DNA from 4 places in the Rothia sp. HMSC065G12 genome. Region 3 is predicted to be linked to each of the others. Evidence: riboswitches for the same ligand, from Rfam matches in the RefSeq annotation. Region 3 holds a riboswitch; each other region holds the start of a gene.
The links. Region 3 has a riboswitch for S-adenosylmethionine ahead of HMPREF2804_RS09525 (methylenetetrahydrofolate reductase). Riboswitches for the same ligand answer to the same signal wherever they lie in the genome.

Region 1 (8,047 bases), on a different contig from region 3:
CATCTTACCGAGGAGCCTGCCATAAACAACCGAAATAGATTTCCGCTCAAGGCTTGACCCTCACCCAACGTCAGGATCTACAGTAAAAACATGGACGCGAACACTACACCAGATGGCGGGCAGCACGAGTACACCGTAGGAGAGGCTGCATCCCTGCACGGGCTGACCGTGCGCACGCTTCACCACTGGGAACAGCGGGGTCTGATCAGCCCCGCGCACGATGAGCTCAACGGATACCGCTACTACAGTGATGCCGATCTTGAGCGCATCACCGTCATTATGGGGTATCGCGCCATTGGCATGAGCCTTGAAGCCATTCGCAGCGTACTGCAGGACGAAGCGAACAGCACCGAGCATCTACTCGCCCAGCGAGATATGCTCCAGCGCAAAATGGCCGCCTATGAGCGCATGCTAACAACACTAGATCAACTTTTGGAGGATGCAATGGCACCTAAGAACGAACAGCTTACCGCTGCAGAAAAAGCAGAAATTATGGGCGACGGGTTCAGCCCCGCACGTGAGCAAGAAGCGCAGGAGCGTTACGGGCACACCGACGATTGGGCTGAATACCAACGCCGCACTGCGGCTATGAGCCGCACCGACTGGGTGAAGGGCAAGCAGGAGCTTGACGCAGTTGAGCAAGCCCTCGTCGAGGCTTTCACTCGTGGCGTGCAGCCGGGCAGTGAGGAAGCGAATGCGCTTGCCGAGCGGCACCGCGCCTCACTTTTCTTCTTCGAGGTAACCCCCGCCAAGCACGTAATTCTGGCACGCGGTTATGTTGAGGACGCCCGTTTCAACGAGCACTACGAGAAGCTCGCTGCGGGACTGGCTGTCTGGCTGCGGGACATCATCTACGAGAATGCCCGTGCCCACGGCCTTGACCCCGAGAATGTGACCTGGTGCTAACCTCGTCCATTCACAATTATCGGTACCGTACACAAAGCCTTGTGGGGACTTATTTCACGCCGAAATATAGTCTTCACAAGGCTTTTATGTACGGTTTCTATGTTCGGATGTATCAAAAACGAAAGCTAGTTCTGTTTTTGTGTTTCAAGAGGCGAACCGAAAAGAGCAGCTATATCTTGAAAGGATTTTTCTTCATCGACAGCGCGCTCTCGCTCGGGAACCGGGACTCCGAGAGCCTTAGCGAGAATCGCCTCCAACTGGCGGGATTCGACTAAGAAACCGTCATGTCCGTGGTCGGATTCGATAATATCGACCTTTACGGGAACCGGAAGCGCCTCCGCCAGACGGTACGATTCGTGCGGAAAAAACAGGCGATCGGTGCTTACTGCGGCGATAGTCCACTTACAATCGCTGAGCGCAAGCGCATGCGAGAGGCTGCCGCGCCCGCGTGCAACATTGTGTGAAATTAGCGCCTCATTCACGGCAAGGTAACTATTGGCATCGAAACGCTCAACGAGCTTATCGCCATGGTGGTCCAGGTAGCTTTCGACCGCATATCGTCCGCGGTTCTCACCGATAGACCCGCCGTCGGTGGATTCGCCGCGGTTTGCCTGCCGCCCAAAGCGATGCTCCAGCTCGGCCGGGCTGCGATAGGTGATGTGGGCTATGCGCCGCGCCAACGCGAGCCCAGCCGTGGGCGCCGCTCCCCCATAATAATCGCCGGAAGCAAAATTGGCATCAGCACGGATAGCGAGGTTCTGGGTGTGCGCCCAGGAAATCTGTTCGGCAGTGGCGGCGGGGCCAGCGGCGATGACCGCGCATCCGCGTACCAGCTCGGGGAAGGTTGCCGCCCATTCGATAGCGCGTGCCCCGCCGAGCGATCCGCCGATGACGTGGTGAAAACTCTTAATCCCCAACCGGGCGATAAGTTCGGCTTCGGCTCGTACCGAGTCGCGAATAGTGACGTGAGGAAAGCGTGATCCCCAGGGTTTTCCGGCGCCCGGGTACCCCTCGGGTACGATGCTTGCCGGGCCGGTTGAGCCGTAGCATCCACCCAGGATATTGGGGGCGATCACAAAATATTTGGTGGTATCGACCACCGCGCCCGGCCCCACAATACCTTCCCACCAACCATCACTTTCGACTGCGCGAATACTGGGTGCAGGCATATCTGATGTGGGAATCCCGCGCGAAACATGGGTGTCACCGGTGAGGGCGTGCAGAATAAGAATCGCGTTGTCCCCAGCTTCGTTAAGAGTCCCCCACGTCTCGTAGCCAATGTTCACCTGTGGAAGCACGGTACCGTTTTCGAGGGTGAAATCACCGATCGCCATCTGCCGCAGGTACCCCTGAGCGCTGGGATACTGCAGCTGCGACAGATAGGTGGCGTGTACGGTATTTTCCGTCATGTTTTCTCCTGGGTAACCGGTAGTTTTGGTAATGGCAGGCGAGAAACCGATACCGCGACCGGGCACTTACTGTGCAGCCCGGTCGCGGCGGTGCAGGTTAGGCGTTCAGAGTCGCAAAACCCAATTCAAGATCTGCGATAATGTCGTCAATATTTTCGATACCTACAGAGAGGCGCACAAAGTTTTTGCTCACACCGATTGCCTCTAGCTCTTCCTCGGAAAGCTGCGAGTGGGTGGTGGATGCAGGGTGAATAACAAGCGAACGCACATCGCCGATATTCGCTACATTGGAGTGCAGCTGCAGAGCATCCACAAAGGTGCGAGTCTGTTCCAGGTCGGCGTCTTTGAGGGTGAATCCCACAACGGCACCCGGTCCCTTCGGCAGGTACTTCTGGGATCGCTCGTACCAGGGCGAGGAAGGCAGACCGGCCCAGATCACCTGATCGACCAGCGGATGCTCCTCCAACCAGTTTGCGACCTTGGTCGCGTTCTCGATATGGCGTTCGATGCGCAGGGAAAGAGTCTCCAGACCGATACCAATGTTGAAGGCGTTGGTTGGAGAGATCGCCGCCCCGGTGTCGCGCAGAAGCGAAACCCGCGCCTTGAGAATATAGGAAAGGTTCGCACCAAAAGCGGAGTCTTTGCCCAAGTCACGGGCATAAACTAGACCGTGGTAACCGGGGGCAGGTTCGTTGAACTTGGGGAACTTTTCGGGATTGGCTCCGTAGTCGAAATTCCCGGAGTCCACGATAACGCCGCCGATTGAGGTGCCGTGCCCACCCAGATATTTTGTGGCGGAATGGATTACAACATCCGCACCAAATTCGATGGGGCGCACAAGGTATGGGGTGGGAACCGTGTTATCGACGATTAGGGGAACGCCATTGTCGTGGGCGATCTGGGCGATAGGCTCGATGTCGAGCACATCGTTCCGGGGGTTAGGTACGGTTTCTCCGTAGAAGAGTTTCGTGTTGGGGCGAACCGCATCGCGCCATTGCTGCAGGTCGTCCGGGTTTTCAACAAACGTAGTTTCAACGCCGAGGTCGGCAAGCGTGTATTTAAGTAGGTTGTAGGTTCCCCCATAAATTGATGGGGAAGCCACGATATGGTCGCCCGCACCCGCAATGTTGAGAATCGCATAGGTAATAGCTGCTTGGCCTGAGGCCAGCAAAAGCGCCCCTACTCCCCCTTCAAGGGATGCGATGCGGTTTTCGATAACCTCTTGGGTGGGGTTGTTCAGACGGGTATAGATAGGCCCAAGCTCAGCTAGAGCAAAACGGTTAGCGGCCTGTTCTGCGTTCTCGAAAACGAACGAGGTGGTCTGGTAGATAGGTAACGCCCGAGCTCCCGTTGCAGCATCCGGTGCCTGCCCCGCGTGAATCTGGCGGGTTTCAAATTTCCAACCGGCGGGGTTGGCGGGAGTCGGGACTGTAGTGTTGCTCATGCGAAGCTCCTTGTGATAGTTCAGGGGGCCGCATGCCGATTTCGGTACAGAGTTCTTAGGTTTTCTTCTCTGCAAACGAAAAAACGATGTACCAGAATCGGGCACATCGGTCCCGCGCTTGCGTTGTACTTTGTGTTCAACGCCTGGTCCTCACCCAGGGCACCCCACCGCGGAGGAGGGTTGCCGGCCAGCTAGCTGGGGCTTATCACTGGCTCTCATGACCTGCATCTAGAGTTTCATAGGAAGCGCACATGGTCAAGCGGGATGCGTGTTTTCGGCGCATTGTTGCAAAGATGACGTTTTATGAACTGTTTTCGCGACAGCCTATTGTTTGGGAGAAACACCAATACTTATGCGCTTGTGACCGTGCCTATGTTGTACCCGAACCGCTAAAGCCATGTGATCTGCCGTTAGCCGTCGCTAAATTACCATCAGTGTAGGCAATCGTGAGCCATGCTACACTGATGGAAACCTTGAATCTAGGAGTGATGAGGTATGACCTCCCGCTAAAGTCGCACCGGCTCGCGGAATGCCCGCCCAGATGGTGGGCTCTAAAAATTTTAGAAATAACCCTGCTTTGGTTCGATACATTTCAGAAGCGCATAGTGAGCGCTTGGGACACCAAAGTTCTGAGGGTTTTATTGTTATACCTTCCGCACCTGCAGCCGGTGACTTGGGATTATTCAGGCACTAAGAAGTGCCTCTCTCACGACTATTCATCTCACCCGTCCCACGTATTGCAGGCGTGCGAACACCATGCTCAAGCGGCTTCGGGTGACTAAGCACCGCAAGGTTTTATCACAATGTCTACAATTCTTGACGCGGCACAGCTATGCCGCACCTTTGGCAAGGGTGAACGCGCTTTCACCGCTGTCGATAATGTTTCACTCAGCATAAGTTCCGGCGAAATTCATGCTCTGCTCGGTCCCAATGGAGCGGGGAAAACAACGGTTGTACAGATGTGCGCAACACTGCTGACTCCCACAAGCGGTACCGTTCGCATCGACGGGGTGGATGCGCTTGCACACCCCCAGCGTGCGCGCGCATCCCTAGGGCTTGTACTCGGCGGGGATACCGGGTTCTATCCGCGAGCATCCGCCCGCGATAATCTTCTCTTCTTCGCCGACCTTGCCGGAGTTAGCGCGCGCAAACGCCGTACCCAGGTGGCGAGCGCTTTGGAACGGGTCGATCTTGCAGATGTCGCCGCGAAGAAGGTACAAGAGTTTTCCCGCGGTATGAAACAACGTCTGCACATCGCGCGGGCACTGCTGGGCGAGCCAAAACTGCTGCTTTTGGATGAGCCGACGAATGGGCTTGACCCAGATATTTCGCTGACAATACGCCAGCTAATTCGCGCCCTCGCTGATGACGGCACCGCCATTTTACTCACGAGCCATCTGCTGGGGGCGAGATTGAGGAGTTAGCGCATCGGGTCACGGTCATCGGTGCCGGTCGCATGGCGGTTTCGGGCACAGTGGCGGATATTACCGCGCACGCCGGGATCTCCGTTACCACCGTGGGGCGTGTGGATGCGAATGCCGGGCCGGTGCTTCAAGAACTTGCTCGGTCTTTGGGCGATGCGGGAACAGTGTTGCTGACCCCGCGCGGCAGCGAGTGGGAGATCACCGTGTACTGGAATGAACGTTCTGTTTCGGAAAAGCCGCACCCCTTCAGTACCGAACACGCAGAGGCTCTGCTGACCCGTATTCTCGCTGAGCGTGAGGTTCAGATGCTCACACCACTGTATACTCGCCCAGCCACTCTCGAAGAGGCATACCTGGCCATGGCGGAAGGACTGAAACGATGAACCGGCAACTTCGCTTGATGTCTTTTTCTCTGCGCCAATTCCTCACAGTTCCCTACTTCCTACAATTACTGCTGCTGAGTACCTTTGGGGCGACGGCCCTGCAGGCGCTCGCCGCCGGTGCCTGGCCAGTTGATGCAACCCCCGCCTGGACTCGCGCAGGTATTATCGGCACCTGGAACATGTGCATTGTTAGTGCCGGAATCCTCAACTTTGAGCGCTACCGGGGAACGTTCGTGTATCTGCTCAATGGTGCCGTGAACCCGCTGCGGGCGCTCGCAGCGGTGGTCTCAACTGCCTCCATTTTTGGGCTTGCCGCCCTGCCATTGGCCTGGGTTTTCTGGGCGCTGTGCACCTTCTCGGTAGATTTTACAGACTTTACTCAGGTGGGTGCACGCTATCTGGTGGGTCTTTCGCTGCTGTGGATCTCGTGTCTGGCGGTGACCTTCGTGATTGCAGGGTTCTTTGTGGCGACCCCGAACGCTATCGCCTATGAGGAGCTGCTGCTTGTGCCGGTTTTCGTGGCTTCCGGGGTGCTTTTTACCGAGAGTTCCGCGCCTGCATGGCTTGATGGGCTCGGCACGCTGATTCCGATTCAGGCACCCGTGAAGGTTCTGCTTGGGCAGATGCCTATGAACTCATTCGGTGACTTTCTGGGCGTTGTACTGCAAACCTGTGCGGTCACAGCCCTCTGGATGCTCGCGGCATATCTATTGGGTAGGCGAGCACTACGCGCGGCAACGGTACATGGCACTCTGGGTGCAATCTAGGAGGCTGCGATGTTTAAACGAACGAACTTTCTCTATCGTCTGAACAGTACCGCCAAGGTTGGGTGGTCTTCATCCATCACCTTCGCCACAGTTGGTACGGCACTCAGCACCCTCGTGATCGTACCGGGGATGAGCGTGCTGTTCAGCGTTCTACTAGGACGCGATCTTTCCGCACCTGATCCTGTGCGGATCGCATGCGCCTCTGCCCTGGCAAGCGTGGTACTCAGCGTGGCAGTCGGTGTTGTGGCGCGCGCGGCGACCGACCGCTGGCTGGGAGTGTTCGAGCAGGTGTGCACCGCTCGACGGTTTGATGCGGCTTATTGGCTGGGAGTCTCTGCAATGCCCGTGCTTTTGGCTCTGATCACTGGCATCACGAACCTGGGTGTTGCAGCTGCCTATGCCGGTTTCGGTGGTTCCCTTGAAGGCAGCCTGTCCATGCTTGTGCGTTCTGTGACGCTCTTACCCCTGGCTCTCATGGCAGGCGTATGTCTGGGTGTTTTCGCCGCTGGACTGGGACTGTATCTCTCCGACCCATATCTGGGAGGAACTATCTTAGGAGCGCTTCTGCCTATCAGTGCGGGTGTGATCGTGCCGGTAGATGCATACCCGGTGTGGCTGGCGGCATTGTGTACGTTGGTTCCTGGCGGACGAACGATTGCTTTGGTGAGCGGCTCTTCTGAAATGGTGGATTCAACAGTTGTGACTGAGGTGTTAGTCTGCGTACTTTGGGCACTCGCGGGGCTTGTCCTAGTGCATGCCGCTGCGCGACGCATCCGCTCCGGTGCACGCACGAACCTGCTCTGAGGTCTTATGTCTCCCGCGAGCAGCGGATTTTTGGTCGAGAAGGTGAGAAAATCACCTTCTCGACCAAAAATCTGCTGCTTGTGTGTACCCAAAATAACCTCCCACCCTTGACATGTGACTATATAGTCACATATTCTCGTGTTATGGATGATGATGCAGTTTTCAAAGCTCTCGCAGACCCCACCCGCAGAAAGCTGCTCGATAAGCTCTACACTACCGGGGGCCTCACCCAGGGACAGCTTGAAGAAGGTTTGGGAATGACTCGCTTCGGAGTGGCCAAGCATCTGAGCATCCTCGAAGAAGCAAACCTTGTGATCACACAGCGCTCAGGCCGCCAAAAGCTCCACTACCTCAATGCTGTGCCGATTCGCCGTATCCATGACCGTTGGATCGACAAATACACCGCCCACCAAAGTTCAGCACTTCTTGACCTACAGAAGAATTTAGAGGAGGAAGACTCATGAGCACCGCCGACAACCCAAACACTCCCCCACGTCCCCAGAGGATTATCAGCTCGGTAATTATTCAAAACACCTCGCCGCAGCGCGTGTGGGATGGCGATCACCCAGCCCGAATTCACCTCCCAGTATTTCTTTGGCTCACGAGTTGAAATCACCGAGGACGAGCCGGGTCGTCTGCGCTACCTTTCCCCAGATGGGAAGGAAGTTTGGGGAGACGGCGCGATTCTGGAGTCTGACCCACCGCGACTTCTCGTCGTAGAGTGGCGCTCGCTTTATCTTCCCGATGCGGCACACGAACCGGCAAGCCGCGTTACCTGGCAGCTTGAGCCGTGGACGGATGGTGCCACAAAACTCACGGTCACCCACGACCGTCTGGAAGACTCTCCCGTTACGGCGCAGAATGTGGGCTCACCTCGGGGCTGGTCGTTTGTGCTGGCGGGCCTTAAACG
Region 2 (8,047 bases), 120 kb from region 3:
ATCTCGACGAATACGTCCTTATGGTTAGGGTTCGCACCCATCGCGGGATAATCGACGTCAATAGCGCCGTCACCATCGGCATCGTAACCGTACATCTCCCAAGAATCGGGAATACCATCGCCATCAGTGTCATAGGCGGGAACCGAGGCAGCGGAGGTGGGCAGGATATTCAGCAGCACCAGGCTGGCAACCGCCAGCGTCATGTGCGCCGTGCGACGCATCTTCATGAGAGTGAGTCCTTTAGATATGTATATGTTGAGTGAATACGAAATCTTCATATCGGCAGCCCGCAAGCCCAGAATGATGCGCCCATGCGGCGGTGAAACACAGAGACTCGCCGGAACATACACGCGACAATAGGCCCGAAATGAGCGCGGAATACAGAATATCTTCCGCATAATTTGAGGATGCTCAGATCCGGGTGAGTGAGCGTTTTATCGTAAAGATTTCATGTTTATCTTATATTGTTTAGGATTTCTGGGGTATATCCCGTAAAATTATTACTGGCGTGTAATCCGAGCGCCACTTATTCACCCAACCACTCATAGGAGTCATTGTGACCCACGCATCTACGCGGGGAGGTCTAACGCGCCGTCGTGTTCTGGCGGGCGCCGCATGGACAACCCCAATTATTGTTTCTTCCGCTGTAGTTCCGGCTTATGCGGCTTCGTATGATGACACACGCCCTGACTACGGTATTTTTACCCAGGCGTTCGTCACCCACCAGGAACTAGACACTAACAGTTTCCTGGGGCTAGATTCATTTAGCGGCCCAGTTGCGAACGAGCAGGCCAATGTTCCGGCAGGTTCCAGTGGTCTCTACTCAGCTGGCGGCGGTAAGTTTACCCCCGGCGGCAGCATCGGCAATGCAAAATGGGGTGGCGCTGGTTTCTGGTTCTCAGCACCCAAGGCAACCACTAAAGACGGCAAGCAGACATACTACTCGGGCACCACTACCCTACTCGCCGGTGCGCGCCTGCGCTTGGAGCACCGTTTCGTTTTCCCCGACTGGGCCGAGATCGACGGGGCAGAACCTCCGGGCTGGAATAAAAATACTGACGATTTTGCGGTTTCCCTCGTCATCAATCCCACGCCAGAAAACGGCGATAACCCTAAGCTCGTCGCCTTCAACGGTGGTGCTATGTACGGTACCTTCAGCGAGATGACCTCTAACGGTAATGAGCTGATAGGTTACGTTGATATCAAGCTTGAGCAGGATGTTGTAGCTTCCAGCCACAATGGCGGCGGAACTCAGGTCTACAACCAGATCTTGGCCAGCCAGTTCGGTACACATTTTGAAGATTTCTATCTCGAACGCTACGGTGTGACCACCACCTTGACGATCCTCAGCGGCACTCTGCGCTACGAACCTGAGAATGGTGCCCCCAAGAGCGATATTGACCTGACCGGTCAGCAGGCTGTGGCATCCATCGATCATGTTGGCGAACCTGAGAATCCAGATCCGAGCACTCCCAGCACCCCCAGCGACAAGTCAAAGTCCAACTCGACGGGATCAACGGGTGACCAGAAAAACAAGGATCAAGAGAGCGACTTCACCGTCCGTAACGACATTCAGATCGATCCTAACGACTGGTTATCCGGGCAGAAAAACCCTAACGGAGCCTCGAAAGGCTCAACCAACGCACAAAAACAGAACTAATCGGTAATTTTGGGTGAGTAAACGGCACTCCCACCGGATAAATCCTCTTGACGAGGCGCATCCCGGTGGGAGTGTTTTTCTTGCACTGTTCGCGAGCAGGTGGTTTTTGACCCGAGCAGGTAGGAAAATCCTACCTTGTCGACAAAATCCTACCTGCTCGCGGTATAGGGTGTGGTGTGGACGGAGGGCACAATATTGCGGAATGTTACGAACGTGGCGCATACACGCGCAATATGACGGGGTGTCTTTGCACCTGCGCCAGCTACAGGGTTTACTAGATTGGTAATCCATCTAGAGCGACCGAGAGACCTGGCTCGACGACGTCGCAGCAACCTCGCCTGCGGTGGCGCATCATGCGCCTTCATAACGCCGAAGGTGCTAACGCCAGCAACCGATGGGAGATACTGTGGGACTTCCCTCCCCTTTTTCATTCACGAATCCTCTAGCACCCACCCCCAACCCCGCGCACGAATCTGACGAGGCGCGGGTAGCGTTCTGGGAAAAACAAGCCGAACGCCTAAGCTGGGGCAAGACTTGGGACAACGCACACACCTTCCAGAAACCGCAGGTTATCGGAACCGACGCTGAGGGCATCGAAGAATACTCCGTACCCGAGATTAAATGGTTTGAAGGCGGCAAACTCAACGTCGCCTACAACTGCGTGGACCGCCATGTGGAGGCGGGCCGCGGCGACAAAGTAGCCCTCTATTTCGAGGGCGAACCCGGCGACCGTGAAGCTATCACCTACGCCGAACTACAGCGACGCATCGCCCGCGCCGCCAACGGCCTGCTCAAACTCGGCGTGCGTAAAGGCGACCGTGTAGTAATCTACCTGCCGGTTATTCCCGAAACCATTATCTTCACGCTTGCGTGCGCGCGCATCGGCGCAATTCACTCGCTCGTGTTCGGTGGGTTCTCGGCGGAGGCGCTGAAATTCCGGGTGGAAGACACCGGCGCGAAGGTTCTGATCACCACCGACGGGCAGAACCGCCGCGGCAAGGTCGTGCCTGTGAAGGTGAACGCCGATGAAGCATGCTCGGGTGAGAACAAAATCGAGCACGTGATCGTGGTGGACCGTACAAGCGCCGCAGACCCCGTGGCGCACGCGCAGGTTCCCTGGACGACCGGGCGCGATATTTGGTACCACGATTTGGTGGACGATCAGCCCGATACCCATGAGTACGAGCTGCACGATGCCGAAGACCCGCTGTTTATCATCTATACCTCCGGCACCACGGGCAAACCCAAGGGCCTAGTGCACACGATGGCGGGGTATTTGGTGCAGACCGCATACACCCACGCGCTGCTGTACGATCTGCTGCCGGACTATGTGGATGAAGACGGGGTGCTGCGCCCCGATGAGCTGTCTGCCGTGAACGACCCGGCGAAAGTTGAATCGACTGTGCACTGGTGTACCGCCGATCTCGCGTGGGTGACCGCGCACACCTACGAAATCTATGGTCCGCTTGTGAACGGGGTGACCGAGGTTATTTTCGAGGGTACCCCCAATACTCCGCATTACGGTCGCCATTTCGAGGTTATCGAGCGCTATGGCGTCACCAACTATTACACCGCGCCCACCCTGATTCGTTCCCTTATGGGGGCTTTTCCTGATGGCCCCGAACCCGGAAAATACGACTTCTCATCCGTGCGTCTGCTCGGGTCTGTGGGCGAATCCATTAACCCTCAGGCGTGGAAGTGGCTGCGCAAGCACGTGGGCGGGGGCACCGCATCGTTTATCGATACATGGTGGCAGTCCGAGACCGGATCGACCATCTGCTCCCCGCGACCACATGACCCCGCCTTCGCGCCCGAAGGGACCTTCCCCGAAGGCACCCCGCACTGCACTCCCCTTCCCGGATGCGCCACCCGCGAAGTCCCGGGCGTCTCGGTGCGCGTGGTGGACGAGCACGGTGACTTCGTTGAGCCCGGCAAGCAGGGCTTCATTGTGGTCGATAAGATCGGCCCCTCCATGGCACGCACTGTCTGGGGCGACCCGCAACGCTACCTAAATTCCTATTGGAAGCACTACGGTACGCGCGGCTGGTTCCTCGCCGGTGACGGCGCGAAGGTCGATGATGAAGGCAATGTGTACATCCTGGGGCGCATCGACGATGTGATCAACATTTCCGGGCACCGCCTCTCAACCATCGAAATTGAGTCTGCGCTCGTGACGCACCCGGCCGTGGTGGAGGCTGGTGTGTGCCCCGTGGAGGATGAGCTAACCGGTCACCAGGCAGTCGCCTATGTGACGCTCACCGACGAAGGCCGGGCACTCACCGAAGACGAGCTGAAGGCTGTACTCACTCAGCATGTGCGCGAGCATATTGGTCCTATCGCTAAGCCCAAGGATGTGGTCGCGGTCGCCGATATTCCTAAGACTCGCTCGGGGAAGATTACCCGCCGCCTGCTGGGCGAGCTCTACCAGGGGCATAAGCTGGGCGATATTTCTTCGCTTCAGAATGAGGAGGCGCTCGGCGCTATCGCACAGGTGCTCGTAGACACCGGGCGAGTAGACCCAGATGCGTTCACCGAGGATCAGGCGGCATAGGGGTTACGCTCGGCAGCGGCATCGCGCCGAATCTGCTAGAAAGGTTCTCTGCGAGCGCGAACATTGTAGGAAAATAGCTCCCAATATCCTTAAAACTACAGTGCGGCATATAACTAACAGGTTATATGCCGCATTGGCTATATATACTAATCAAATAGTATATTCCTCAAAAGGAATTATGGCTTAGAAGGATTTTTCGCGTCCTTTTCCGAAGAAATCAGTTGCGTCTCGTCTGCGGGGCGTGCCTCGGTGGAGACGGTCACCTCCGCATCAGGATCGGTACCGGAAGAGTGTGAGCCGTCCCATGCCGAGTCAACTTCCGTTTGTGGCTCAGCGGCATTCTGCCCGGATGCCCACGCACCCTTATCCACCGGCTTGGCGAAGAAGAGACACGCGACCATGCCCACGACTGCCAGAACCAGTGCCAGCATCAGCGAATCGTTCATCGCGGTGGCGATAGGTTCACGCAGGAAGTCGGGAACCTGACCGCCGGATACGCCTTCACCGCCGACGGCGGGGGCGTTCATGGCGCTTCCGCCTGCGCCCGAGGGACGCATCCGCTGCATGGTCTGCGCAATCTGGTCGGCAATCAGACCGCCCATGAGTGTGGCAATACCCGCAGAACCGAGCACACCGGCAACCTGACGAGTTTCGTTATACACGCCCGACCCGGCACCGGCTAAACGAGGCGGCAGGTTACGGGTTGCGGTCACCGCCAGCGGACCCCAAATCATAGAGTTGCCGATACCCAAGATCGCAAAGGGTATGAGCAGAAGCGCGAGGGATTGATCCGCCGTCATCAGAGCGCGCAGAACGACAAACCCGACTACCAATAGAGCAAATCCCGAGACCGCATACCATTTGGGGTTTGACGTGCCTAAACGCTTGCCAATGACCGGAGAGAGCGCACCTGAGAACAGGGCGAGCGGGGCGGTCATGAGTGCTGCCTGGGTGGGGCTCATACCGCGCACCTGCTGGAAATAGATGGTGGTGGGGAATGCCATTGTGAGGGTGTGTGCACCCATTGCGGCGATAGCAATATTCGATACCGAGAAGTTGCGGTCTTTGAACAGTCCCAGCGGTACCAACGGTTCTTTGCGGTTAACGGCCTGCCACACGATAAAGAGGGTGAACACGATGATGCCCGCAATAATCATGCCCCATACACTCACCGAGATTCCGGTTCCCCACAGCGACTCGGTGATAGTACCCCAGTCGTAGGTGGATCCCTCCTGAATACCGAAGACCATCAGGAACAGGCCGATAGCGGAGAGAGCCACGCCCACCCAGTCGAAGTTGTGCTGTTTAGAGGGAAAATGCGGGATATTCCGAACCGCCAGATAGGTGCCGATCACGCCGATAGGGATATTGATGAAGAAGATCCACGTCCAGCCTGGACCATCCACGAGCAGACCGCCAGCGATAGGGCCCACGAGCGATGCGATACCGGCCGCCGCACCCCACACGCTCATTGCCACCCCGCGCTTATGCGGCGGGAACATGAGCGTAATAATGGACATGGTTTGCGGGGTCATAATTGAGGCGCCTATCCCCTGCACCACGCGCGCAACGATCAGCATCTCCACATTGGTCGAGAGCCCGCACCACAGCGAAGAGAGGGTAAAGACCACCATACCGAGCAGGTACATCTGCTTCTGCCCGAACCTATCGCCCAGGCGACCGGTAATCAGCAGCGGCACCGCATAGGCGAGCAGGTAGGCGCTGGTCACCCAGATCACGGCGGAGAGCGAGGCGTTGAGCTCATGCTGCATATGGGGCAGCGCCACGGTGACGATAGTGGTATCGAGCAGGATCATAAAGAACCCGATCACGAGTGACCACATGGCAACCCACGGCTTCTCGGCGGTTTGCTCCATTGATGGTACGCTGCGGTGCGTCTTTGATGCGGCTGGCTCTGCCATAAATCCCCTGCCTTGTCTTCTCGGCGGTACCGCCGGGCAATAAAAACCTAGCACTTCATCATAACGCCGGCTTGAGCCCCGCACGAGAATTCTCATCATGCGGTGCTGTCTGAGCGCATCAGCACAGGGAACGCGGGTATCTGTTGTTCTCAGGAAGCACAGAAAGACCATAGACATTGCGGCACAGCAAGCCTATCCTGGATATACAAGTATTTTTCAACACACAGGGAGGATACGATGGCTAACGTTACGATCATTGGCGGGCACGGCAAGGTTGCTCTTCTGGTAGAACCGATGCTTCGTGAACGCGGACATACGGTGAACGCTATTATTCGTAGTGAAGATCAGTCGGCAGATATTATGGCGACCGGCGCTAACCCGGTGGTTGCCGATATTACCACCCTAAGCACTGAGGAGATGGCGAAGCTCTTCAAGGATTTACATACAGACGTGCTGGTGTGGTCCGCGGGTGCGGGCGGTGTAGGTGGTCCCGAACGCACCTATGCGATTGACCGTGACGCCGCAATTCGTTCTATGGAGGCGGCACAGCAGGCGGGCATTCGACGGTACATCATGGTCTCGTATTTGGGGGCCGGAACCGAGCACGGGGTACCCGCAGATAACCCATTCTTCGCGTATGCGGAGTCTAAGGCGGAGGCTGACCAGCATCTTCGCGGCACCCGGTTGGAGTACACGATTCTAGGCCCCGGCACGCTCACGACTGAGGATGAGGGCGGTATTACCGTGGGGGTCGATCCGGTGTACCACTCGGATTTGAGCTCTCATACCCCGCGTGCCACCGTGGCGCGGGTGCTCACTGAGGTGGTCGATGATTCCAGCACGATCGGCAAGAGCATTCCTTTCACCGGCGGCGATACCGAGATTCGGCAGGCTCTCGCTCAGGCACCGTCAAGCTCACAGCTGCGCTAGGGTTTGCCGGATGCACCCGCCCCGGCTGAGTGCGGATGCGCCCCGAGCCTCTTCACGGGTTCGGGGCGCGTTTTTCTCTCGCGCAAGGTTGGTTCGCACGCCGGAGTGCGGGATGTTTGGTACTTGTCCCCGTGTCTGCGCGCGGTCGCGCTCTTGTCATGTCAGGTTTAGTCCGGCAGCGTGCGGGTGTTATCTCGCGATGAGTTCCGGGGCGGCTATTCCGTTGGTGCTGCATCGCTCGGTATCCTAAAGTACCAGGTATTTTTAGAGCAACTGCAGGGAGGTTCCCGTGGGATTCTTCGATCTCTTCGCCGACAAAACCCCGGAAGAGCCCGCCGAGGCGCAGCTCACCGCCTACGTTCAAGGCAGGGTTCAGGGTGTGGGGTTTCGATGGTGGTGTGCCGGGGCCGCCAAGCCGCTGGGATTGAGCGGATACGCCGAGAACATGGATGACGGTCGGGTGAAGGTGATCGCGCAGGGAAGCCGCGCATCTTGCGAGCGCCTGCTGGAGACCCTTAATTCGGGCGATACCGCCGGGCATGTGGATTTTGTGGATGCGTCTTTCACCGAACCGCAAGGCACATTCAAGGGGTTCGGGACCCGGTAGCGCACTCTCCTGCTGCCATGCTAAAAAGGCTCTTTATGTGAATAAAGAGGCGTTTTGGACGCTTTATTCACATAAAGAGCCTTTTTATGCTCCCAATGCGCTTCGCAGTATGCCCCAAATGCTCGGTAACGTGGAATAATAGTTTACGCACTCATATCATTCACGTATTTCATGAAGGTCTTTGATGACACGCTATCGCTGGGGCATAACCGGTGCCTGCATTCTTTTCTTAGCCGGAGTTATTGTTTATAACCTGCGCGAATTTTTGGCATATGATTATCTGGTCTATTATGCCGGGGGTAAAAGCGTTAACTGGTTTCTTGACTATCCCAGCAGCCTCTATGATCTCGACATTCTTCGTGAAACTGTGCGGGCAG
Region 3 (8,047 bases):
TCGCGGTTTCCTCGCGCGGCTGGTCATCACGCACGAATGACCAGGCCAGAATAGTCACCGGGCCGGTCAGCATGCCCTTAACGGGACGATCGGTGAGCGACTGGGCGTAGGAAATCCAGGGCACGGTCACGGCCTCGCCGCGCAGCCCTTCACCTGAGCGTTTCACATCGCCGAACAGCACCGATGGGCGGGTGCAGCGTGAACCATAGGACTGCACCCAGCCGTGCTTAGTCGTGGCGAAACCATCGAAGTTTTCGGCGAAGTACTGCACCATGTCGTTACGTTCGGCCTCACCGTGCACGAGCACATCCAGGCCCAAATCTTCCTGGAGTTTAATAACGGAGGCGATCTCTTCACGCAGGAACTCGTCAAGTTGCTGCTGCGTGATTTTACCGGCACGCGCCTCTGCACGGTGGCGGCGAATATCGCCGGTCTGCGGGAACGAACCAATGGTTGTGGTCGGCAGCTTCGGCAGATTCAGATCGGCTTGGGCATCCCGGCGGATCTTCAGTTCGGGACGCTCAAAATCCTGCGGTTTCACGGATGCGGCACGCTCACGGATTGCCGCATTATGCTTACGCGGATCCGCTGTGAAACGTGCCAGCGCTTCGTCGGCGGTCTTCAACTCTGCCTCAACCGCAGACTCACCGTCGGCAAGACCGCGGGCAAGAGTCACGATCTCGGCGACTTTCTGGTCGGCAAAAGCCAGACCGTCTACGGGCACATCGGCGGGGTCTTCAAGGTCAAGATCGTGCGGCACATGCTGCAGCGAGGTTGAGGATGCAACTGCCACCGCACCGCCGTTAATGTTCTGGAGCGCGTGCAAGAGTGCTCGCAGGTCGGCACGCCAAATATTGCGCCCGTTAATGGCACCCGCCACCAGGGTTACGCCGGAGTCTTTGAAGGCGGTCAGCGCCTCGGCATCGTAGAGGGTGGAAACCAGGTCGAGATGCAGCGCCTCAATACCGGTGTCTAACAGCGCGGGCAGGTTCTCGCGCAGGTTGCCGTAGGGGCTTGTCACCAGGATTGCGGGGCGGTTCGTTTCGGCTGTCAACGCGGTGTAAGTTTTACGCGCCAATTCGGCGATTTTGGCGTTGGGAATGTCGCGGTCCACGGTCAGGCCGGGTTCGTCGAGCTGCACCCACTGCACGCCGCGTGCCGCCAGCTCGGCGAGCACCTGCCGGTAGGCTTTCACGAAATCGTCCAGGCGATCCAGCGGTGTGAACCCTTCGGGCGAATCCTGCTCGGCTTTCGCCCCGAGAAGCAGAGTGAGCGGGCCGACCAGCTGCGGGCGCACCGTCACCCCGTGCTCCTTGGCGACTTCAAGCTGCTCGTCAATAGCCTCAAGATTCAGCTTGATCTCGGTATCCGGACCGATCTCGGGCACCAAGTAGTGGTAGTTCGTATCGAACCATTTCGTCATCTCCAGCGGAGGCAGCGTCTCGGTGCCGCGTGCTAGCGCAAAGTATCCGGGCAGATCGAGCAGGCCGCGCGCATCCTTGGCGTCGGCAAGACGCTTGGGCACGAGGGTGAAAAGACGCACGGCATCGAGCACCTGATCGTAGTACGAGAAAGTCGCCGGAATAGACGAATCGGTGGCGCTAAGACCGCGCTCGATCACACGGTCATAGTAGGTGCGCTGCACATCTGCGGCCGCCTGGCGCAGTTCATCCTGCGTGATTTTGCCTTTCCAGAACGCTTCCTGTGCCTTCTTCAGCTCGCGGAAACGGCCCACGCGGGGGTAACCAACGATGGTTGCTGCGGGGAATGGGGTGCGGGTCATCCTAGTTCCTTACTGTGGGAGGGTGTCAAATAAAAGGGGAGTTTAGAGGTATTGAAGATCGCTCAGGGGGAGTTTGAAACGGTTCGAGTAGCGCGGAACGTCGAGTTCTTCGAGTACGTCCAGCACAGCCTCATGCTCGTTAAATGTGAAGAAATGCAGGCCGGGGGCGCCAGCATCAAGCACCTTGCGACATTGGTCGAGTGCATGTTCCACGCCGATGCGGTGCAGCTCGCGCGGATCGCTCGCGGTTTCCAGGCGATGCGCCAGCTCGCGCGGCACTTCAAGCCCGGCAAGCTCGCACAGCTTCGTTAGCCGAGTCAGCGAGGTAACGGGCATAATGCCGGGAATAATGGGCATCTCCACCCCGGCAAGGCGCGCAGCATCCACCAGCCCCGAATAGCGCTCGGTCTCAAAGAAAACCTGGGTGATGGCGAAATCCGCCCCGGCACGCTGTTTTGAAAGCAGAATCTCAATATCTTGAAGAAGCGAGGAAGATTCGGGGTGCTTATGCGGGTACGCCGCAACCCCAATCGACACCTTCCCCGCAGCAAGATGCGCGAAATCCTCACGTTCCACCCTGCGAATCAGCTCCACCAGGTAGCGGGCAAAAGGCAGCTCAAGCGGGCGCGTGTCTTCGGGCGGAATATCGCCGCGCAGCGCCAGAAACCCGCGTACTCCAAGCCCCAGAATCAGACGAACCGAGCGTTCCAAATCGGCCACGGAATGCCCCACGCAGATTAGATGCGCCAGCGGGTTCAGCGAGGTTTCATGCACCAGGTGATCGAGCAGAGCCAACGTCTTTTGGCGGCGTTGAGCATCGCCCGAATAGGTGACGGAAACGTAATCCGGGTTGGTTTGCTCAAGCTCGGTGATGGTTTTGAGCAAGGAATCGCAGCTTGCGTGCGACCGTGGTGGATACAGCTCGTAAGAAAGAGCCGGGTGAACTGTCGTCATTTTCATTCCTCCGTGTTCACCCGATAGAAGCGTGCCCGAAGGTACGCCGAATCTTAGCAAGACGCGAAGGGAATTCACTTCTATCGGTTCTGGCGGGAGCACCTTGTCCGTCCACCCAATGGGTGGAGGCTGGCGAGGTTGCTGCGACGTCTAAGAGCCAGATCTCTCGGTCGCTCTGGATAGATAACGTTCTTATTTTAGGCAGGATGCGCGGTGCCAGCAAGAATATGTCGGCACATGTCGTCGAGCGGTCATAACCGCTTAATATTGTGGGATGCGGCGAAACAATACGTCATACGGGCTCGCGGAGGTGCGGGTCAGTGCGTTGAATCCACCACCTGATTTAGCCGCAAGTTCAGCCGCGAGCAGATAATATTTCGACGAGCAGATAGCGGAATGTTATCTGCTCGCGAAGAGTACAGAGGAGGTGACGCGGCGGCGAGAGGGAGAAGGCATTCTACAAGGAAAAATCGGGTATTGTTCTGAGAAAACATGTCGTGTAAACTATGTGTAAGAGTCCCCCGACCGCCTCTACCCGTGAGTCTGCAGGTTCACAGGATATGCGCATATGTCGGGGCCCTTCTTTATCTGCTTCCGGTCTTACTCTAGGGAGTTGCAGAGCGCCGTGAACGTCATGTTGCGACCACATACTGTCAAACACGGTAGAGTAAATGTATGGAACGCATCGAATCTCCCGCATATGCACGCCTGGGTAACTCCGGGCTGGTCGTGCCCTCCGTCGGAATCGGCTGCAACAATCTGGGACGCCCCGGCACCCCCACTCAAACTCAGGAAGGCACCAACGCCGTGATCGCCGCCGCAGTCGAGGCGGGCATCGGCTTCTTCGATATTGCCGACCTGTACGGTGCCGAACCCGGGTTGTCAGAAACCATGTTCGGTACCGCGATGCGCGAACTCAATCTCAACCGCGATGACCTGATTATCGTCACCAAATTCGGGCTTCCCACCGGTACCCTCAACGGCAACGACTGGGATGCGCGCGGCTCACGCCGATACATCATGCGTGCCGTCGAAGGTTCACTGCGCCGCCTGGGAACCGAGTACATTGACCTGTATTTCTACCACAGCCCCGACCCGAACACCCCGCTGGAAGAAACCCTATCTGCTCTAGATACGCTCGTGACCAGCGGAAAGGTTCGTTACCTGGGGCACTCCAACTTTGCGGGGTGGCAGCTTGCCCACGCCGAGCATCTCGCCCGCACACTCGGCACTGAGCGGTTTATCGCCGCCGAAAACCACTACAACCTGCTGGATCGCCGCGCCGAACTTGAAATTCTTCCCGCCGCCCGCCACTTCGGGCTGGGGGTGCTCCCGTATTTCCCGCTTGCCAACGGGCTTTTGACCGGAAAATACCGCCGTGACAGCATCCCGGCAGGGTCGCGCCTGTCGCATTCCAAAGCGCAGGTACTCGCGCAAGCCGACTGGGAACAACTCGATGCCTACCGCGAATTCTGTGCCGACTTAGGGGTCTCAGAGGTTCAAGCATCCATCTCTTGGCTTAAACAGCAGAACCCCGTCGCCAGTGTGATCGCCGGGGCAACCACCCCCGAACAAGTACACGCAAACGCGCAGGCCGCAAGTGTGCGTTTCAACGATGACGAACTGGTGCGGCTCAACGAGATTTTCCCAGCGCCTGAAAGCATCGCGCTTTTCTAACAATCTCCTTCGCCACTGCAAATATAGCCAAATGGGAATATAACTAATCGGGAATATACCCAAGCCAGCAAGCGTTTAAAACTGTGCGGTCTCTCAATCTGTGCCGTACAAGACCCCTCATGAAAGACAAAAATACCCGCATGAGCATCACCACCGAGCCGCCAAACCGCGCCAGTGCACTACCCCCACTCGGGCAGGGCGCACATACACGCCGCCTGGGCGTTATCGCGCTGGTGGCAACCTTCGGCGGGCTCCTCTTCGGGTACGACACCGGCGTTATCAACGGTGCCCTCGACCCCATGAGCCGCGAACTCGGTATGGACAACACCATTCAAGGCTGGGTTACGGGTTCCCTCGCCTTCGCTGCCGCCCTCGGAGCCATGATCACCGGGCGTATCTCAGATGCCATCGGACGACGCAAAACCATCATCGGACTCTCAGTCCTCTTCATCGCGGGCGCGCTCACATGCGTCTTCACCCCCAGCATTGCTGTACTGTTGATGGGCCGCACGATGCTCGGGCTCGCTGTGGGAGGCGCATCCGCAGTCGTACCCGTATTCCTCGCCGAACTTGCACCCTACGAAATTCGCGGCTCACTCTCCGGGCGTAACGAACTCATGGTCGTCGGAGGGCAGCTAGCCGCATTCATCGTGAATGCCATCATCGGCAACCTCTGGGGCGAACACGATAGCGTATGGCGGTGGATGTTCGCCGTCTGCGCCCTGCCTGCGCTCGCGCTTTTCATCGGTATGCTGCGCATGCCCGAATCCCCACGCTGGCTTATCGCGCAGGGGCGCACCGAGGATGCGCGCGCTATTATGCGGCGCATCCGCCCCGCCGAACGTGCTGATGCCGAAATTGCGGACATCGCGCGTTCACTTGAGGAAACGCGCATCCAAATCGGCACGGAGACTAGGGGTAGCACGGGTAAAATCCTGCGTGAAAAATGGTTTGTGCGGATTTTGCTGGTCGGTATTTTGGTGGGTGCCGGGCAGCAGCTCACCGGTATTAACTCCATCATGTACTACGGCATTAAGGTGCTCAAAGAAGCTGGGTTTGACGAGGGTTCGGCTCTCATTGCGAATATCGCGCCGGGCGCTATCGCTGTGGTTGGCTCAGTCTTTTCGCTGCGCATGATGGAGCGCGTGAACCGCCGCACGATGGTGATTGCGGGGTATTCGCTGACCGCGTTTTTCCACCTGCTGATCGGGGTAGCGTCTATGCTCCTGCCGGAAGGCACCCCCGCGCGTCCCTATATTATTCTGGCGCTTGTGGTCGGGTTCGTGGGGTCGATGCAGACCTGCCTGAATGTTTCGACATGGGTGCTGATGAGCGAGCTGTTCCCGCTTCGGGTACGCGCGGTTGGCATGGGTCTTTCTGCATTCTGCGGGTGGATGATGAACGGTCTGCTTTCCCTCGTATTCCCGGTTATTTTGGGGGCGCTGGGGTTGACCGGCTCATTCTTCGGGTTCATGGTGGTGAACGTGCTGATCGCCGTGCTCATGTGGCGTAACCTGCCCGAGACCCGCGGCAAAACCCTGGAAGACGTGGAGGCGGGCGTTATCTCGGGCGCCGCCTATCCGTTTGCGGCTACTCGGTAGACGCGAGGCTTCGCTAGGACGCGAGCAGGTAGGATTTTCCGACCTGCTCGTACCGATAACCACCTGCTCACGGAAGAATAAGACCGCTAGACACTCTGCAAACCCACTCAGCAAAGGCATTCCTATCCTGCGAGGGCGCGGGTTAAGTGATAGTGTCAAATATGTTATAACTATCCTTCGGTTGTGGTGCTGTCGCGCGATATTCCCGTTGCCGACTCCACGGGTAGCGCACGGTCGCGCATACTTGACGGCACCCGCATACCTGTGACTTTTAGAAGGCAGAAAGTCGTGGCAGACAACGTAAAAAATGATTGGGATTTGCGCAGCGAGAAGGTTCAGAAGAACCAGGTGGCCGCTTATGACGAGATGCGCCGTCGCTGCCCCGTAGCGCACGACGAGTTCATGGGCTACTCCGTGTTCAAGAATGCCGATGTGCAGCATGTGCTCGATCATCCCGAAATTTACTCGAATGTCGTCTCGACGAGGCACATCGCCGTGCCAAACGGTATGGATGCGCCTGAACACACAACGTTCCGTGCCGTGAACGACAAATACTTCACCTCCGAACGCCTGAGGGAGTTTGAGCCGAAAATCCGTGAGGTCGTCAAGAACCTGGTGGCTGATTTGCCGCGCGGCACCGAGGTTAATGTGATGGATGGGTTCGCGCAGGCTTATGCGATGCGTATTCAGAATGCGTTCATGGGCTGGCCCGCGAGCCTTGAGAAGCCGCTGATCGAGTGGATTGAGAAGAACCGCGAGGCTACGCTGCGCCGCGACCGCGAACAGATCGGCAAGGTCGCCCTTGAGTTTGACACCTATATTCGTGAGCTTCTGGACGCGCGCCGCGAGCAGGCTGCCGCCGGGAACCCGCAGGATGTGACCGCCGAGCTGCTGACCGACACCGTGCAGCTGCCCGATCAAGAGCCCCGCACTATGACCGATGAAGAGATTGTGAGCCTGATCCGCAACTGGACGGTGGGGGAGCTTTCGACCGTTTCGGCGTGCGCCGGGATTATCATAAACTTTTTGGCGCGCAACCCGCAGGAGCAGGCTCGACTTCGTGAGTCACTAGGGGAGGGGCATGCGGAGATCGCCGCCGCAGTTGAGGAGATTATGCGTCTTGAAGACCCGCTGGTGACGAACCGCCGCGTGACTACCGAAGATACCGTGCTGGGCGGGCGTACCATTCCGGCGAATTCGCGGGTGACGATCAACTGGTCAAGTGCCAACCGTGATGAGGACGCGTTCGAGGATGCGCTCACCTATAACCCGCATCGTGACCAGTCCCGCAACCTGGTGTATGGCGACGGTATTCACGTCTGCCCGGGTGCGCCGCTGGCCCGCTTGGAGCTGCGCCTGCTCATGGAGGAGCTGCTGAAGGCAACCAAGAGTATTGTTCCTGGTGACGAGTCGGATGCACCCGCCACCGAGAACGCCACCTACCCGATCTCGGGCTACTCGACGGTCCGGGTGGTGTTTGGGTAGGGCTTTGTAGGAAGCTCTAGAAGATAGCGAGTGAGCAGAGTACAGGTAGTTTCATCCTTATATAGTTAGAACCTCGGACTAGGTGTGTGCGTTGGGAGTAGCTAGTAGCTCTATACCCCTGTTTTACATTCTGTGGTTGGATTTTTGTTCACTGGGCTTCTGCGTTTTATGAATTTTGTGCATTAATAGTGAGGGTGATTTATGAGTGGATACCCCGATATAAAAAACAACGAATCTTACCTCCTCAGACCCACCGTGAATAAAGCCTCCAAGCCTACTCTACTATACTTGCACCAGAATCATGCCGAGAAAGACTTCGGAACGCCCCAATTTACCATCATACACACATTAGTGAGGCTCAAGACAGCACCCTTGAAGATTCTGCAACCAACCGTGTCTTCCCATTAATCCTTCTTAGGACCATCACTGTAGACGGCACCTATATACAACCTATCACTAGCGCACCGCCAAATGCGTTTGTGTGGCAGTAAACACCACTAGAGCGACATGAACCACCAAATTATCTAACACCGCTGGTGATCAGCAA
Region 4 (8,047 bases), on a different contig from region 3:
CATTATTCGGGATATACATTCTGGAAAGGTAGTGGTTGATTCTGCACTGCTTCTTAGTGGTGCTACGCTGCCAGCTAATCCACTCAAACCCAGACATCAGGATGTTCTAAAACTGACTATGGAAGGAAAAACCGTCAATCAAATTGCACGGGAACTATACCTTTCTCACGGTACTGTGAAGAATTACCTATCTGAAGCCATTCAACTTCTTCACTGTACTTCACGTGTAGAGGCCGCTCACACGGCGCGTACTAACGGCTGGATTTGACCTGACGACGTATAAGGCGGCGGTGGGCTTATAAAGAGCCTTTTCAGCAGGGAAAGTAGGGAAAGTTATGAAAAAGTTATGAATCAGTCGGGGTGAAAAGCTCACGAATCTGTTCCGCATCCACTCGGGACGAGGCGAAGGAGCCGTCGTTGACGACCGCATCAAACAGCGCCGCTTTCGATGCCTTCAAATCCATGACCTTCTCTTCAATGGTGCCCTCAGCCACCAGCCGGTACACGTGCACATCGCGTTCCTGCCCCAGCCTATGGATGCGGTCCACCGCCTGCTGTTCAGCCGCCGGGTTCCACCACGGATCCATGATGAAACAGTGATCTGCCTCCGTCAGGTTCAGCCCGAACCCGCCCGCCTTGAGCGAAATAAGGAACACCGGCGCCGCACCCTCGGCGAAATCTTTCAGAACCTGTGGGCGGTTGCGGGTCGTGCCGTCCAAGTACAGATAGTCGATGCCTTCAGCCTGCAGCCGTTCAGCAATTGTGCGCAGATACCCCGTGAACTGGCTGAACACCAGCACCCGGTGCCCGTCGCCTAAGAGCGAGGGCAGATGCTCCACCAAATATTCGAGCTTGGCGGAAGCCACCCCGGCGTATTCGTCCGGGTCGATAAGCGTGGCGTCAAGCGCTAGACGCCGCAGAAGCGTGAGCGACTGGAAAATCGTGAACCGGTTCTTATCCATATCTTCTAAAAGCCCGAGCACCTTTTGCCGCTCGCGCTGCAGATGCATATCGTAAATATGTCGATGCGCCGTCGTGAGTGGCACGTTTACCCGCACATCGTTCTTTTCGGGGAGATCGGCGGCGACCACATCCTTCGTGCGGCGCAGCATCAGAGGACGAACCCGGCGGCGTAGCTTCTCAATAACCTGCGGGTCTTCACCGGACTCGGCGGGGCGCGCATATAGGTCGCGGAACATGCGCGCCGAGGGGAACAGCCCATCCGCCACAATCACCAAGAGCGCCCAAAGCTCCATGAGGTTGTTCTCCATTGGGGTGCCCGTAATGGCGAGTTTTACCTGCGCGTTTAGGGCACGTGCCACCTTCCATGCGCGAGTTTTCGTGTTCTTCACGAACTGCGCTTCGTCTAAAATCAACGCACCCCACCCTGCATGCGGGGAAGCACCGTTCTCTGTGTTTTTGGGAACATGGTTACCGAATTCGGTGTATCCATCCTCGTCGAGGCGGAACAGCGCATAGCTTGTGAGCACCAGATGCGCACCCTGTACCAGCTCCGCGATGCTCTTGCCGCTTTTGCCCGTAGACTCGGTGATAGTCACCACCTTCGCACCCGGCACGAATCGTGCGGCCTCCTGCGCCCAGTTACCCACCACGGATGTTGGCGCAACCACGAGGAAAGGCTCAAACTCGGTGTGATCGGCGCGTTGCTCATGCTCGGCGATCGCTTGGGCAAGCAGAGCGAGCACCTGCACGGTTTTACCCAAACCCATATCGTCGGCAAGAATCCCGCCCAGCCGGTGCTGCCTCAAGAACGCGAGCCAGCGGAAACCCTCAAGCTGATAAGGTCGCAGAACTGCGGTAAGACCCGGGGGAGAGGGCAAGTGATTCGCCGAAAATACGCCGGAAGAAACAGATAAAGAATCGGAATGTTCGTTCTCTAAAACTTCTTCGGAACCGGCAGTCTCACCCGCCCGGTCAGCGGCCTCCACGAGGGCGAGCAGACTCTTAACCTGCGCATCCCAAGAAGCCACGGTTTCCACACTCGAAGCGAGCGATTCCAGTTCAGAAAACAGCCCCGCCTGATGCCGGTTAATGCGCAGCTCACCACCGGTCTCGTTGAGTGTGCGAGCCTCCTCAATGAGGGTTCTCAACGCCGAAAACTCCGGGCGATTGAGTGAAAAATAGGTGCCGTTACCCAGCAGAATACGGTCTTGATTCCGATCGAGCGCCTCAAAAACCTGGGCGAAAGGCACAGTCCAGTTATTGACCTTAATAGCGATACCCAGCCCGAACCAGTCACGCGAATTACCCTCGGTCACCTTGACCTCAATCATGGCGTCGGTTGCCTCGGTAAACTCAGGCACGGAACCGAGCAGTCGCACGCGAACCCCGGAAATACACCGCAGGGCGGGCAACACATGGGCGAGAATATCGCGGGTTTCCCATCCCTGAGAGCGGCGTTCACCGAACCCGCCTGCCAACACCGGGTTGGATGCGGTTGCCGACCGTACTGCGCGCAGCACCCGCGCCTCAAAACGTTCGTCGCGTTCTGTGCCCAAGCCCAGCGCCGGCAGGCGGCGAACCCCCGAGTCCGTGCCTTCTTCATCGAGTGGGTTCTTCGGGTATTCCCAATACCAATTCAGGAGTGCGTCATGCGAAATCTCATCATCAAAATGCGCCTCAAACACCAAATAGGGCGAACGAACCTTCGGCAGCGCCAAAGCCGGGTCTGGGGTAAGGAATGGGACGGCCCGCGTGAGGGTGGGCAAGAACTCGCGGTGAAAAGCCTCGCGCTCGCCCGCCGGAATACGCATTTCGCCGCGAGATACCAACGATTCTGCGACTGCGTCCAAAGGCTCGGCAAGCGGAATAAACGCCAGGTTAAGACCTTCCGGCAGGTCTGGAATAGTCGGCATCGCGGCGTTTTCGAGTGAAAGCTCGGGAATGAGCCCGCCCGTCTGCGTTTCAGAATTTTCGTTTTCGCCCGCGCTCTCCTCCGCCTGCTGCGAAGATTGAGCCTGAAAAACATCGCGATGCGGCGCGTCTAAGGCGCCCTTGCGCGTGCTCTTCCAATGCACTCGATGCGCCTGTTCCTCGTAAATACGCTGCACAAGAGAACCGAGCGCGAAAACCCCCGAGCGTGGCGAGCCGATGGGGTGGCGTGCCCGGCATCAAACCAGAGCTGCCGCACCCGGTTATCTTCGCGGGTTTCCCACCCCAAGGCGGCATGAAGAGCCAAGTCAGGGGCGGAATCTTCGCTCATGGCAGCCTCTGCGTTCTGTCGGGACTCGGCCTCAACAGCTCCGGCATGCACCCTCACCTGGGCGGGTGGCAGAACCGCCGTAGTCACCTCAAACCCTTCGAGAAGAATCGGCAGGCCAATCTGCTCTGCGCGCGCTAGAACATCCCACAGCAGCGTGGAATTCGTGGCGGTGAGCGAGATCCAGTCCCGATGCGAAGAGTACATATTCTGCCACGGGCGCGCGATAGCGTATATTTCAGCGAAGAACCGTTCGTGCTCGGGGTACACTTCGTGACGACCGACCGGCCCACCAACGCTGGACGCGAAGGTCTCCCAGCTGAGTCCGCCCTTGATCCAGCGCCCGGTTTTGGACTGCATCAGCGGTCGCGCCAGCAGGTTGATAGGCGGGGTTGCACCGGGAATATTGCGCCCGCGCGCATATGAACCCGAAATGCTGAAGGAAAGGTCGAGCGCCCCCGGAACCCGTGCCGAATCAATACCGGATGCTTCGCCCCGGGCAGCGAGAACTTGCGCCATATCGCGCCGCCACACCGAAATTTTCGAGGGCGAAGAATGCGTATTCTCGTGGTCGTTCAGGGGGAGAGGTTTGGGATCGGTGGTGAGCGAGCTTGCCGAACGAATCGCCCCGGATGCGCGCAACGCCGCCAGGGGATCGTCGGCTGCCTCCGCAACCTGTCGCGCGGTATCTTCTGGGCTCTCCGGGTTCATAGACTGGCGGATGCGGCCGCCGGGCGTATTGTCGAGGGCTTTCCGCGCGGTTTTGGCACGGTCGAGTGCAGTGAGCATGAGGGCGACGGCGTGCTTGCAGTCGGCGGCGACCGGGCATGTGCATCGTGCGTTGAAAAGATTGGAATCGGCGTCCGAACCCGGGAAGAAGCGAATACCTACCTCATAGGGGATAGGGGTACTCCCGTTCACCAGACCTTCCAGCGTATTTTCGTCTTCGTCGTAGGTGTATCGCACCACTTCACGCTGACGGGCATAAGCAAGCCCGCGCTGGTATGCCTTATGCCCCGCCTGCCGAATAATCTGCGCAACGGTGACGGGGATATCGGGGAAAGGGTTTGGCGCGCTCACCGTTCCATTATCTCAAGGGTGTCAAAGAATCGCGCGGTAATTCGTTATGAGGTCTGTCCATGATGCGCTGAGCGTTTTTTACATGTATTTTTGATGGATATTGTGAAGAACATAATAAAAGTGATAATGCCGGTGAGGAAGCCAACGCATAAGACACTCATGGCGAGGGTAGCGGCTGCCTGTGTGAGAGGACTCGACCCCTTGGGCTGGACGCCCCTCCACTCGAAGGCATGGTACTCAACGACTGATCCCCCGCCGGCTAGGATGAACAATCCAATACCGAGAATGAGGAGTAGTGCAGCTATTGCCCCGACCATACGTGCAGTTTTCATGCTTTCCCCTTGAGTAACTGACTTTATGGATTCATCTGGTCCCGTTCTTTTGCCAAGGGTGTTTTATTCTGCTCAACATGCTTATTTTGTGCCTTGCGTGCCTTCTTGGTCGCCGTTGTGAAGAGCAGAATAAAGGTGATAATGCCGGTGAGGAAACCAATGCCTAGGAACCATAGGCTCAGATTATTAGTCGCCATGACGAGCGGACTTGCTCCTGCGGGATCGACACCCCTCCACTCGAAGGCGTGGTATTCCACGAGTGAACCCCAGCCGGCTAGGATGAGCAATCCAAACCCGATAACCAGAAGTACTGCGGCTACTGCTCCAACTATGTAGATAGCTTTTTTCATGAGCGCTCCTTAGATACTGGCTCTATAAATCGATCTGGTTCTGACCTTCTTCCAAGAGGTTTTGAACCTGTACAGGATGCTTTTTGTGCGTCTTGCGGGAGTTCCTGACCGCCGTGGTGAAGAACGGAATCAAGGCGATAAAGCCAGTAAGAAAGCCGGTGCCTAAGAACCAGTAGCTGAGGTTGCCGGTTGCTCGCGTTAGGGGACTTGCTCCTTTATGCTGTACACCCCTCCATTCGAGGGCATGATACTCCACGAGTGAGCCCCAGCCTGCCAGGATGAACAAGCCAAACCCAATGATCAGAAAAATTGCGGCCACTATCCCCATGATCTGTACAGTCTTTTTCACAGTTATCACTCTTTCTTTCCGGAAGCGTAAAGCAGGCGTGACATGGTGATATATCAGAGGCAAGATAAATTTCTGTACATTACCCAGTGTGCCGTGATTCTTCTCGAATGTGTAGACCTGCTCTGAAGACCCAAAACTTCACACTACGCCGCCATGAGGCGGCTATATACAGGTATGCATTCATAATCGCGTTATGTAAATCACAAGAGTTTGACGGGTTCGCACGTTTACAGATTCCTGAAAGCTGTTGTAACCTGGATTCAGCTTCAAGAGTTTCGACTGATAAGCTCCGACTATGGTCGAACGCCAACCCCATGTTCACGGGTGGCTCGGATGACGAAGCGGTTTGTATTCGCCGCCTCAGGTGGCACTTGGTACAGGCAAGAGCAACGCGAAAGGAACGCGCATTCGGCGCATGGTTGTCAATGTACAACAGCTCTTCATCTCCAGCATCCCCCCTTACTCCTGCACGCTCTTATCAGGAAAATCTGCGTGCCGCATCTGTGCCCGCACGCGGCGGTTACCAGGCAGTAAGTATTCAGGACTACGCACGTATTTCTTCTAAGCGCGACGAATTCCTCAATTTTCTGCTTCTTCCCAACCCCGAGGGTATTCCTGCCGTCGAATATGCCGGTCTGCGCGTAGCATAGGGGTATGAGCGCCTCAGGACTGCTTCTCGACTCGGATGTTCTCGCCGAGATTCGTAAAGCTACACCAGATTCCAAAGTTGTTGCCTTTCTGCGCCGCCGCGCCTATAAACACCTCTACATTTCGGTATTGAGTGTAGGCGAGCTCAAAGGACTCTACCCCTACCCAGAGACCGACCGTTGGATTGCCGAACTTCTCGACAGATTCGCCGACCACATCATCAACGTGGATGCCCGCGTAAGCCTCGAATGGGCGGGACGCAGCGCCCCGCGCGGCATCCACAGTCACGGACGTAAAGATGCCGAGCCCCTGCCCACCGCCGCCCTCGAAGGTCTGATGGCGGCGAGCGCCCAAGCTCACGACCTCGAAATTGTTTCTTCAAAGGCTGAGGTGTACCGGTCCTGGGGCGTGCCCGCGGTGAATCCGTGGATTGAAGACTAAATCTTCCGCACAGTATTTTCACCGTAAGCGCCGGGGAAGTACCTGCGTGTTCGAGAAAGCCGTGAGAAATGCTCGGCACAGTTAGCTGTACGCGCTGCCGCATCGGTGAGAGCGCATCAGTAACGTTCGTGTAACCCCTATGTTCACGGTGAGCGGTTAACGAAGGTTAGCCGCCATTTAACCGGAACTATTTCCCCGAAAGCCCAGCAGGCTCACACGCGCTGACAGGTTTCATGGCATGATGGAAGAACGATGAAAAGTAGCTCTTCTACATCCCGGTATTCTGCCCCTATGCCACTCTGGCTGCAGGGCATCGTTGAATTAGTTTTTACCGCCGCGCTTTCTTTCGGGCTTGTGCTCGTTCTGCTCATGGCGGTGTGGTTTACCAACGGTTTTAACCGCATGGATTTTCCCGCACTCGCAACTCTTGCCTCCCACCTGTGGCTGCTCATGCACGGTGTGCCGCTGAATATTCCGAATGCTTTCGGCATTATTCTGCCGCACGGCATGCTCACACTGGTACCCATGGGGCTGAGCATTATTCCGGTGCTCTTATGCTTTAGGTCTGGGCGAAAACTGGCGCGCGCATCCTATGAGGGGGAATTCTTCAAGCCCGTACTATTAGGGTGCGCTGCCTACGGTATTTTTGCTGCCGTCGCCTTTGCGTGGGCGAGTACCGAACGGCATCTGCTGGGTATTGTTGGTGCGGCGTTGATTCCGCAGATAGTGGTGCTGGTCGGGTTGATCTGGGGCGGCTACTATGAATCGCGTTCGCTCGCCCGTATGGTGGGCGTGAACACCGCCGAACAGATTTCGCAGATGAGCCAGTACTCGCGATGGGCGAGCTCCTATGTGTGGTCGATTGTGCGTGCCTCCATGGTGGCGATTTTCTCGCTCATTATGGGCGGTGCTCTGGTGCTGGTGGTTGCCATGATGATGCGTTGGTCGCAAATCGCAACAATTTACCAGGAACTTCACGCCGGGCCGGTGGGGGCGCTCGCCGTGACCCTGCTGCAGCTTGGTTACCTTCCGAACTTGGTGATCTACGCGATGTCGTGGACTACCGGCGCCGGGTTTGCGTTCGGCGTGGATACACATGTGGGTTGGTCGCAGACGACGATGGGCGATCTTCCGCTCTTTCCGGTGCTGGGTGCTATCCCTGAGAGCCTGGGCTGGATAGGGTATGCGGGTCTGGCGGTTTCGCTGGGCGCCGGAGCCGTTGCCGGTTGGTGGTTCTTGCGTGAAGGTGAAGACCACGTGGAGGAGTGGATCACCATGAAGGTACGTTACCGGGTGATTGCGCTGCCGCTTTCTTCGCTCGTGTTGGGTTCGCTGGTGGGTGTGCTCTGCGGCGTGTGGGCTTATATTTTGGGTTGGATTTCCAGCGGATCGTTGGGTGTGGGGCGTTTTACCGAGGTAGGCGCATCGCCCGCAGCTTTCGCCGTGGCGACCGCAATAACCCTGGGTGCGGGTACCGCGTTGGGTAACCTGCTGTGCCATGTGCTTCTTCCCGACAGCAGTCGTGAGCTGCCGCGTTTTGCCGATGAACGTCCCAATCTGGGCAGTCGCATGAGCGAGATGCTGCAGCAGCGTCGCGCGGCGCGGGCAGAGCGTGAACAGCTCAGGA

Region 1: it holds a riboswitch for S-adenosylmethionine, as region 3 does, so the genes downstream of both, HMPREF2804_RS04210 (bifunctional o-acetylhomoserine/o-acetylserine sulfhydrylase) here and HMPREF2804_RS09525 (methylenetetrahydrofolate reductase) in region 3, are expected to answer to the same signal.
Region 2: it holds a riboswitch for S-adenosylmethionine, as region 3 does, so the genes downstream of both, HMPREF2804_RS09140 (AMP-binding protein) here and HMPREF2804_RS09525 (methylenetetrahydrofolate reductase) in region 3, are expected to answer to the same signal.
Region 4: it holds a riboswitch for S-adenosylmethionine, as region 3 does, so the genes downstream of both, HMPREF2804_RS03395 (nuclease PIN) here and HMPREF2804_RS09525 (methylenetetrahydrofolate reductase) in region 3, are expected to answer to the same signal.

Annotation. Positions count from the first base shown of each region.
Region 1 covers NZ_KV804813.1:271,086-279,132, reverse strand. The annotation lists gene HMPREF2804_RS04220 (MerR family transcriptional regulator) at 91-906, shown strand; gene HMPREF2804_RS04215 (homoserine O-acetyltransferase MetX) at 1,032-2,315, opposite strand; gene HMPREF2804_RS04210 (bifunctional o-acetylhomoserine/o-acetylserine sulfhydrylase) at 2,413-3,759, opposite strand; SAM riboswitch class IV at 3,869-3,982, opposite strand; gene HMPREF2804_RS11285 (ABC transporter ATP-binding protein) at 4,563-5,183, shown strand; gene HMPREF2804_RS11280 (hypothetical protein) at 5,216-5,566, shown strand; gene HMPREF2804_RS04195 (ABC transporter permease) at 5,563-6,333, shown strand; gene HMPREF2804_RS04190 (ABC transporter) at 6,343-7,137, shown strand; gene HMPREF2804_RS04185 (ArsR/SmtB family transcription factor) at 7,281-7,601, shown strand; gene HMPREF2804_RS04180 (SRPBCC domain-containing protein) at 7,692-8,047, shown strand, end outside.
Region 2 covers NZ_KV804818.1:7,255-15,301, forward strand. The annotation lists gene HMPREF2804_RS09130 (C4-dicarboxylate ABC transporter substrate-binding protein) at 1-227, opposite strand, end outside; gene HMPREF2804_RS09135 (hypothetical protein) at 557-1,660, shown strand; SAM riboswitch class I at 1,945-2,061, shown strand; gene HMPREF2804_RS09140 (AMP-binding protein) at 2,067-4,211, shown strand; gene HMPREF2804_RS09145 (MFS transporter) at 4,388-6,133, opposite strand; gene HMPREF2804_RS09150 (SDR family oxidoreductase) at 6,371-7,063, shown strand; gene HMPREF2804_RS09155 (acylphosphatase) at 7,353-7,670, shown strand; gene HMPREF2804_RS09160 (glycosyltransferase 87 family protein) at 7,855-8,047, shown strand, end outside.
Region 3 covers NZ_KV804818.1:122,274-130,320, reverse strand. The annotation lists gene metE (5-methyltetrahydropteroyltriglutamate--homocysteine S-methyltransferase) at 1-1,783, opposite strand, end outside; gene HMPREF2804_RS09525 (methylenetetrahydrofolate reductase) at 1,826-2,737, opposite strand; SAM riboswitch class I at 2,815-2,923, opposite strand; gene HMPREF2804_RS09520 (aldo/keto reductase) at 3,413-4,414, shown strand; gene HMPREF2804_RS09515 (sugar porter family MFS transporter) at 4,534-6,015, shown strand; gene HMPREF2804_RS09510 (cytochrome P450) at 6,304-7,500, shown strand.
Region 4 covers NZ_KV804813.1:77,787-85,833, forward strand. The annotation lists gene HMPREF2804_RS03370 (response regulator transcription factor) at 1-268, shown strand, start outside; gene HMPREF2804_RS03375 (DEAD/DEAH box helicase) at 345-3,038, opposite strand; gene HMPREF2804_RS11265 (SWIM zinc finger family protein) at 3,005-4,300, opposite strand; gene HMPREF2804_RS03380 (hypothetical protein) at 4,345-4,632, opposite strand; gene HMPREF2804_RS03385 (hypothetical protein) at 4,656-4,982, opposite strand; gene HMPREF2804_RS03390 (hypothetical protein) at 5,005-5,331, opposite strand; SAM riboswitch class IV at 5,596-5,724, shown strand; gene HMPREF2804_RS03395 (nuclease PIN) at 5,703-5,981, shown strand; gene HMPREF2804_RS03400 (PIN domain-containing protein) at 5,986-6,420, shown strand; gene HMPREF2804_RS03405 (cell division protein PerM) at 6,712-8,047, shown strand, end outside.